DNA from 4 places in the Ectobacillus sp. OTK genome. Region 4 is predicted to be linked to each of the others. Evidence: riboswitches for the same ligand, from Rfam matches in the RefSeq annotation. Region 4 holds a riboswitch; each other region holds the start of a gene.
What was found. Region 4 has a riboswitch for S-adenosylmethionine ahead of mtnK (S-methyl-5-thioribose kinase). Riboswitches for the same ligand answer to the same signal wherever they lie in the genome.
Positions count from the first base shown of each region.

Region 1 (2,202 bases), 850 kb from region 4:
TCTGTACCTCCAATCAGCACAATACGCTTTTCAAAGGAGGTGATAATGAAAGCCTCGGATTTTGTTCCATCAAGTACTGGATCTGCCTTGAACGTTGGAGCAGATATGATGGTAAATTGCGCCTCATGGTTTGCAAGCTCTTGTTCCGTTGGACGGATGAATAGCTGATGTGCAAATAAGTTGTGCCACGCAAATTCATTTACAACCTGAATCGGAAGGCGGGAGTTACGGTCTGCACCTGCAAAGCCCTTGAATACGAAAAGCTCCTCTTTTTCTTTTAAATATTCCAGCACTCTTGTGTATAAGTGATGAAAGGTTTCTTCAGAAATTGCTTGGTTCACTACGCCCCAATCAATTTTATCTTTGACGGATGCTTCGTGAACGATAAATTTATCTCTCGGAGAACGTCCTGTATATTTCCCAGTTGAAACAGAAACAGCACCTGTAGAAGTTAGATTTCCCTCTTCTCTCATCAAAACCTTTTCTACTAATTGCGGTACGCTTAATTGCACATGTGCATTGCTTCCATTCAATAGTTCATGTAACTCGATTTGGACATTCACAGTACTCATCATCAAAACCATCCTTTGTTTAAATTATAGAGAAATATCTCACATCATCTACAAAAAGTATAACACATTAAAATAAATAATGTATACTATTTATTGATAATTGTTTGTACATTTGCACCTTTTTGAATGTTTTTCCTTCGACAAAAATTAATAAAGGATATTTTGCAGAGAATTGATGTGAACCATTGGACTTGTTTTGCCTGCATTTATCATCACATAAATAGATAGGATTTTTTTGCTAAAATGTGCAGATAATGAATTGACAAAGTTATGTTATTTCTATACTATATCCTTTAGACGGATACTCTCTTATCCCGAGCTGGCGGAGGGACAGGCCCTATGAAGCCCAGCAACCTCACCGAATAGGTAAAGGTGCTCAACCTGATGCAAGGCATGAATGTCTTGAACGATAAGAGTGAAAGGCAAAGAAATGACACATTCAACCTTTCCTCGAATGGGAAGGTTTTTTATTTTGCTTTCTTGGGAATTTTAAGAATGTCGTATGACAATTTAATTTAGGGATGAGTTCCGTACGCAATAGATTAAGGGAGGTTTACCAATGACAAACAAGCGTCGTCTTTTCACGTCTGAGTCCGTAACTGAGGGACATCCGGACAAAATTTGTGACCAAATTTCAGATTCTATTTTGGATGCGATTTTAACAAACGATCCCAATGCACGTGTAGCTTGTGAAACAACGGTAACAACGGGTTTAGTGCTAGTAGCAGGGGAAATTACAACTTCTACATATGTAGACATTCCGAAAATTGTTCGTGAAACAGTTCGTGAAATCGGCTATACTCGCGCGAAATATGGTTTTGATGCTGAGACATGTGCAGTATTAACTTCCATTGACGAGCAGTCTGCTGACATCGCAATGGGTGTAGATAAAGCACTAGAAGCACGCGAAGGCTCTATGTCTGATGAAGAAATTGAAGCAATCGGCGCGGGCGACCAAGGTTTAATGTTCGGCTTTGCATGTAACGAAACGAAAGAGCTTATGCCTCTTCCAATCTCTCTTGCACACAAGCTATCCCGCCGTTTAACGGAAGTGCGCAAGGATGATACATTACCGTACCTTCGTCCGGACGGTAAAACGCAAGTAACGGTTGAGTACGATGAAAATGGCAAGCCAGTTCGTGTTGACACAATCGTTATCTCCACGCAGCACCATCCAGAAGCAACGCACGAGCAAATCGAGCGTAACCTTAAAGAATATGTAATTAAGCCAGTTGTTCCGGCCGAGCTTGTTGACGAAAATACAAAATACTTTATCAATCCAACAGGCCGCTTCGTAATTGGCGGACCACAAGGCGATGCTGGTTTGACAGGACGTAAAATCATCGTTGATACGTATGGCGGATATGCCCGCCACGGCGGTGGTGCGTTCTCCGGTAAAGATCCTACAAAGGTAGACCGTTCTGCAGCATATGCAGCTCGTTATGTTGCGAAAAATATCGTAGCAGCAGGGCTTGCAGAAAAAGCGGAAGTGCAGCTTGCATACGCAATCGGCGTAGCGCAGCCAGTATCTATTTCCGTTGATACATTTGGAACAGGCAAAGTAACTGAAGATGTATTAGTTGATTTAATTCGCAAAAACTTCGACCTTCGTCCAGCGGGTATCATTAAA
Region 1 covers NZ_AP048547.1:4,816,654-4,818,855, reverse strand. Annotated here, with positions in the region: gene pckA (phosphoenolpyruvate carboxykinase (ATP)) at 1-572, opposite strand, end outside; SAM riboswitch class I at 879-988, shown strand; gene metK (methionine adenosyltransferase) at 1,132-2,202, shown strand, end outside.
Region 1: linked by a shared signal. The riboswitch ahead of metK (methionine adenosyltransferase) and the one ahead of mtnK (S-methyl-5-thioribose kinase) in region 4 are both predicted to bind S-adenosylmethionine.

Region 2 (2,202 bases), 1.2 Mb from region 4:
GGCGCGCAATGAAACAGAGGAAATTCAAATTGAAGGAAAAGGCGGAATAGCATCGGACGGCATTTGGTATTACCATGTATCAGATGAAACACGTCAGCAGATTTCACAAAAGCTTCGTCAGCATTTAGAGCTGCAATAAGCGCTCTGCTTCAGACTATGGAAAACGACTTTGTCAATTGACAAGGTCGTTTTTCTATACGAAAATAGGCTGGATGTTTCTGGATGGTTTTTTCTCCAAATAGAGGGGATAATGCTTTCCCAAGCAGTAGCTCTGTATTATAGCCTATCGCAAACAGTGGACCGGGAATCACTCAAGATTCATATTTTTTGAAAATTCTTTTTGACACCCTGAGATTATTATGTTAACATGGCTATTAAATTCAAAATATTAATAAGATACTAAAAACTCTTATTGAGAGCGGTGGAGGGACTGGCCCTGTGAAACCCGGCAACCATTCAACAGCTTTGTTGAAAAGGTGCTAATTCCTGCAAAGCATATTGCTTTGACAAATAAGAGGGGATTCCATAAATAATGAAGCCTCTCTATTTGGAATAGAGAGGCTTTTTATATTTAGGAAGGGATAAGCTAAAAGCGGGCCGAGACCCAGCATCTTTCTTATTAAAAACTACATAACAAAATGCATTAGGTGCTGTGTAAATCATTTACTCAGCTTAAAAGGGAAGACCGGTGAAATGCCGGCACGGTCCCGCCACTGTGATGGGGAGCGACTTATCAATGAGCCACTGTTTCATGTTGAAATGGGAAGGGATAAGAAGCGATGAGCCTAAGTCAGGAGACCTGCCTGTTGTGTGCGCTTGTACTCTACGAGGATATAGAGAGGAGTGAGGAATACGTGTTGAGAAAATCAGGATATCTCAACTCTAGTTAGCTATGCGTATGAATCTCTCTTTTCTATTTAGAAAAGGGAGATTTTTTAGTTGGGGATGAAAATACAAACATATGAGGAGTGTAAAAAATACGATGAATACAGTAAAAAGCTCAAATTTAGGCTATCCAAGAATTGGTGAAAAACGCGAATGGAAACAAGCACTTGAACAGTTTTGGGCAGGGAAACTAGAAAAAGAAGCATTTTTAAAGCAAATTGAAGAGATTCGCCTGCAGCACCTTCAGAAGCAAAGGGAGCAAGGAATTGATCTGATCCCGGTTGGAGACTTTAGCTTGTATGATCATGTACTTGATACAGCTGTTATGTTCGGCTTAGTGCCAAGACGCTTTGAATATGGCGGAGGTACAGTATCGCTTGAAACGTATTTTAATATAGCACGGGGCACTAAGGGTGCGGTTGCGTCTGAAATGACAAAATGGTTTAACACAAACTATCACTACATTGTTCCAGAGCTGGGCGAAGCGGTACCTGCTCTTGTTGAAAACCGTCCGCTTCAATTTTATAAAGAGGCTAAACAAAAACTTAATATTGATGGAAAGCCAGTTATTTTAGGACCTGTAACATTTGTAAAGCTGTCAAAAGGCTATCAAAAAAGTGAATTTAAAACAGTTGTTAATCAATTTGTACCGCTTTATGCTGACATCCTGCGCACATTACAACAAGAAGGTGCAGAGTGGGTACAAATCGATGAACCGATTTTATCAACAACGCTTTCGAAAGAAGAGGTTGCGTTATGCAATGATATTTATCAAACATTGCATGAAGCAGCACCAAACATAAAGGTAATTTTGCAAACCTATTTTGAGAGCATTGAACATTACAAAGATGTCATCTCACTTCCTGTTCAAGGAATTGGACTTGATTTTGTACATGATTCCGGCCAGAATCTTGCTGCTTTGAAAAAGTACGGGTTCCCAGAAGACAAGGTGCTTGCTGCTGGAGTAGTTGACGGGCGTAACATATGGCGTGCAAATCTTGATGATAAGTTTTCCATTCTTACAGAGATTGCAGAGGTAGTTTCAAAAGATCGCCTAATTGTGCAGCCTTCATCAAGCTTACTGCATGTGCCTGTGACAGTGAAAAGCGAAGAAACGCTCACTGAGACTCTAAAAGATGCATTATCATTTGCTGATGAAAAATTACATGAAATTGTTGTACTTACAAAAGGACTGCAAGAAGGAAAGGAAACAGTGCAGACAGAAATTACTGCAAGTGTAGAAGCTATAGAAGCATTAAATCAATCATCAGTTCGAAACAATACACAAGTTCAGGAAGCGATTCGCAGCCTGCATAC
Region 2 covers NZ_AP048547.1:5,129,075-5,131,276, reverse strand. Annotated here, with positions in the region: gene tagU (polyisoprenyl-teichoic acid--peptidoglycan teichoic acid transferase TagU) at 1-139, shown strand, start outside; SAM riboswitch class I at 407-517, shown strand; cobalamin riboswitch at 629-821, shown strand; gene metE (5-methyltetrahydropteroyltriglutamate--homocysteine S-methyltransferase) at 983-2,202, shown strand, end outside.
Region 2: linked by a shared signal. The riboswitch ahead of metE (5-methyltetrahydropteroyltriglutamate--homocysteine S-methyltransferase) and the one ahead of mtnK (S-methyl-5-thioribose kinase) in region 4 are both predicted to bind S-adenosylmethionine.

Region 3 (2,202 bases), 1.4 Mb from region 4:
TCGTAACTTTGACAGGACAACCGATTTGATGAATAAGACGGTCTTGATGATCATTAATAATCTTGACCACCCCGCTGCCAACTGTGCCGAGCCCTAGTAAACCAACCCGAATTTCTTCCACTGTAGTCCACCCCTTTTTACAAAATGATATTTATGTGCAATTATATAATTTCATGTCGTAAAAAACAATATATTGTCAACATTCTGAATACTATTTATGAGTTTAACGTAAAGAAAACGTTACCACCTTCATAAAATGAATGGAGTCTCCTGATATACGTAATAATTGAGCCAGTTGGAAAATAATAAATTCCCATGGCTTCTCCACTTCACAATCGGTTTTTTAGATGGATCATTGTCCCGGTAATAATTTTTTGGAACCTCAATTTCTAACCCTCTGCTTATATCACGATCATACTCTTTCTTTAACGTATCTCGCCCATATTCACTATGACCAAACACAAAAATGTTCTTCCCTTTCGTATCAGCGGCAATATGAACGCCTGCTTCTTCAGATTCTGCCAAAATTTGCAGCTCTGGTACTTTGATAATGTCCTCTTTGCGCACCTCTGTATGCCGAGAATGAGGCGCCCAAAAGTATTCATCAAATCCGCGCATAAGCTGCACGTGCTGCACCTTTACCTCATGCTCAAAAACACCGAATATTTTCTTCTCAAGCGGGTATTTCGGAATGCCATAGTGATAATAAATACCGGCTTGTGCACCCCAACAAATGTGAAGAGTGGATGTTACATGGGTTTGTGTATAATCCATAATACGTTTTAACTCTTCCCAATAATTCACATCTTCAAACTCCATCGTCTCTACCGGAGCTCCGGTAATTACGAATCCATCAAATTTCTCTCCTTCTACCTCGCTGAATGTTCTATAAAAGCTCGTTAAATGCTCCTGTGACACATTTTTTGACGTATGTGATTCCATATGAAGAAGATGAACGTCAACCTGCAGCGGCGTGTTGCCAAGAAGACGCAGCAGCTGTGCCTCTGTTTCCTGCTTCGTTGGCATAAGATTCAAAATGGCAATTTTGAGCGCACGGATATCCTGATGCTCCGCACGTTCCTTCGTCATAACAAAAATATTTTCCTTCTGTAGGACTTTGCCAGCCGGCAAGTCTTTATCCACGATGATAGGCATACTCTTTTCCTCCGGATAATGCTTGATGTAAATCTGCAATAAAATCTTCCACCTCTTCAATACCGACGGACAAACGAATTAAGTCAGGTGCGACTCCAGCAAGAACCTGCTGTTCCTCCGTCATTTGGCGAGGTGTTATACTCGCCGGGCGAATCGATCCTCGCTTCCATGCCTCCCCCATTCCCGTCCCCTTCTTTCCTCGATATATACTTTCTTAAGATATAAAAAAACTGCTCCTTTTCCCGCAGGTAAAAGAAGCAGTTATGTCCAAAATCATCCGGCTCATACCTCTCTTATCTTTCAGGAAATATACCTGCAGGATTTGGCACAATTCCGTTTTACGGCTGTTGCCAAGGCTTCATAGGGCCTGTTCCCTCTGCCTATTCTTGATAAGTCGTATGTCATTCATTAGTGCTGATTGTATCGAAATTAAGCGGCACTGTCAACCTGTTTTTTGAATGTTTATACTATTTGTTCAAAGGATGCGATAAGCAGCTCCATTTCGTTCTCCTTTACAGTCCGAAAGTCTAACAATAGCTTGCCATGCTGGATCCGACCGATAACCGGAACTTTGGAACTTCGCAATTCCTCCGCAAGCTGGGCAGCTTCCTTAAGAAAATGCTCAACTGCGACAACATACGTCGGCAGCTCTACATCGGGCATCGTACCGCCGCCGATCATTGATGTACTTTTTTCCAGATTGCATCGGTATTGCTCCAATTCAGCCATTCGTTCGATAAACCGCTGCGCTCTCTCCTGAATTGGCTCCGTGCCTTCTAAAATATCATGGACAGCCGGAATGCTCCTCACAGCCGCTTCTCCCTTTACATACGAAGAAAGTGTTGCCTCTAGTGCAGCCAATGTCATTTTATCGACGCGAAGCACACGCGCTAATTGATGGGATTTGAGCTTGGCAATCAGCTCTCGTTTACCAGCGATAATCCCTGCCTGCGGACCGCCGAGCAGCTTGTCGCCGCTAAACGAGACGAGGTCAGCTCCCGCTGCAATTACCTCGCGTACAACTGGCTCGTCTCCAATTCCAAAGTG
Region 3 covers NZ_AP048547.1:5,395,464-5,397,665, forward strand. Annotated here, with positions in the region: gene AC6HZ4_RS26680 (homoserine dehydrogenase) at 1-121, opposite strand, end outside; gene metA (homoserine O-acetyltransferase MetA) at 250-1,155, opposite strand; partial or broken gene AC6HZ4_RS26690 (PLP-dependent transferase) at 1,136-1,309, opposite strand; SAM riboswitch class I at 1,446-1,551, opposite strand; gene selA (L-seryl-tRNA(Sec) selenium transferase) at 1,618-2,202, opposite strand, start outside.
Region 3: linked by a shared signal. The riboswitch ahead of AC6HZ4_RS26690 (PLP-dependent transferase) and the one ahead of mtnK (S-methyl-5-thioribose kinase) in region 4 are both predicted to bind S-adenosylmethionine.

Region 4 (2,202 bases):
CTGCCCGAGCTTTGGACAACCGGATATGATTTAACGCGTCTTGATGTGCTTGGTGATGTTGACGGAGTACATGCAAAGAAGGTAATGAGTGATTGGGCAAAAACGTATAGCGTAAACATCGTCGGCGGTTCGATTGCGAAGCGTACGGACGATGGCGTAACAAATACAATGTATATGTTCGACCGAAGCGGCGAGCTTGTCGGCGAGTACAGTAAAGTGCATTTGTTCCAGCTGATGGATGAGCATAAGTTTTTAGCATCTGGCAGCGACGCAGGGCATTTCACAATCGACAATGTGCTATGCGCCGGCTTTATTTGCTACGACATTCGTTTTCCTGAGTGGCTGCGCGTGCATACGTCGAAGGGAGCAGAGGTGCTGTTTATCGTTGCGGAATGGCCGCTGCCGCGTCTTGCGCATTGGCGTACATTGCTGACGGCACGCGCGATTGAAAATCAATGCTACGTCGTGGCATGCAACCGCGCTGGAAGTGATCCAAACAATGTGTTTGCGGGGCATTCCATGATCATTGATCCTTGGGGCGAAATTGCAGCGGAGGCAGGAGAAGAAGCCGAAACGCTCGTTGGTACGCTTGATTTTGCGAAAATCCCTGAGGTGCGTCGCGGCATTCCAGTTTTTGAGGATCGCCGTCCAGATTTATACAAGTAAAAATAGCAGAAAAGCTATTGACTTTCCTATCTTTGAACTGTATATTCTTTTCAGAATCTTAAAATTTTCTGACAATCATATATACTCTTATCAAGAGCAGGCGGAGGGATTTGGCCCGATGAAGCCCAGCAACCGGCCGTAATACCATTGTGAAATGGGGCGCAAACGTGGCGCCTAGTAAGGCACGGTGCTAATTCCAGCAGAAAGAGAAACTTTCTGACAGATAAGAGGGGAGAAGAATGCTTTCAAACCTCTTTCGTTAACGAAAGGGGTTTTTCTTATGGAAAACCCCTTATTTACGAATACTAATTTAGGGGGGCTATTACGATGACATATAAACCATTAACAGTAGAAACTGCAGTCGAGCTGGCAAAGCAGCACGGATATTTTGAAGAAGATGCGCTCTTAACGTGCAATGAAATCGGAGACGGTAATTTAAACCTGGTGTTCCACATTACAAGTGAAGAGAGGGGAATTATCATTAAACAGGCCCTTCCATATGCAAAGGTTGTCGGCGAAAGCTGGCCGCTCTCTCTTCGCCGCGCGACGATTGAAAGCAATGCGCTGCAAACAGCAGCGAAATATGTACCGGAGCTTGTGCCGGAGGTTTTCTATCATAATGAGGAAATGGCGATTACTGTTATGGAGGATTTATCCCGCATGACAATTGCGCGCAAGGGGCTCATCGACGGCGAGGATTATCCGTTATTATCTGAGCATATCGGAATGTACGCGGCGAAAACTTTGTTTTACACATCTGACTTCGGTATGGAAGCACAAGAAAAACGCGTGCTAGAAGGGAAATTTGTGAATCCGGACTTATCTAAAATTACGGAGGACTTAGTCTTTACGGATCCGTTTGGAAACTACAATACAAACAACTTTGAGCCAGAGCTGCAGCCAGCGGTTGAGGAGCTTTGGAACGACAGAGAGTTAAAGCTGCAGGCGGCACAATATAAATATAAGTTTTTAACGAATAAACAGGCATTAATGCACGGCGATTTGCATACAGGAAGTATTTTTGCAACTGCGTCTGAAACGAAGGTGATTGATCCTGAGTTTGCCACGTTCGGGCCGATCGGTTTTGATTTGGGACAATTTTTCGCAAACCTGCTGATGAATGCAATCTCTCGTGAGAAGGCAAAGCGTGAGATTTTGTTCTGGCATGTTGAGAATACTTGGAAGGTATTTTCGCAAACCTTTACAGCGCTGTGGCAAACAGAGGGCGCAGATGCTTACGTGAATGCTGCTCCGGAGTGGCTGGAGGTCGTACTTGAAAACATCTTCCGCGATGCGGTCGGATTTGCAGGCTGTGAAACAATCCGCCGTACAATCGGTTTGGCGCATGTAGCTGACTTAGATGGCATTGCTGACAAAGAGGCTCGTTTAGAAGCAAAGCGTCATGCGCTTCGTCTTGGCAGAGCGCTGCTTCTTGCAAAGGAACCGGCCCTTGATATTTTCCGCACACAGTTTACAGCAGCGGAACAAAGAAAGGAAGTACAAGCATGAGCACAGTATTAGCGATTCCTCAGTCTG
Region 4 covers NZ_AP048547.1:3,962,707-3,964,908, reverse strand. Annotated here, with positions in the region: gene AC6HZ4_RS19600 (carbon-nitrogen family hydrolase) at 1-666, shown strand, start outside; SAM riboswitch class I at 751-896, shown strand; gene mtnK (S-methyl-5-thioribose kinase) at 994-2,175, shown strand; gene mtnA (S-methyl-5-thioribose-1-phosphate isomerase) at 2,172-2,202, shown strand, end outside.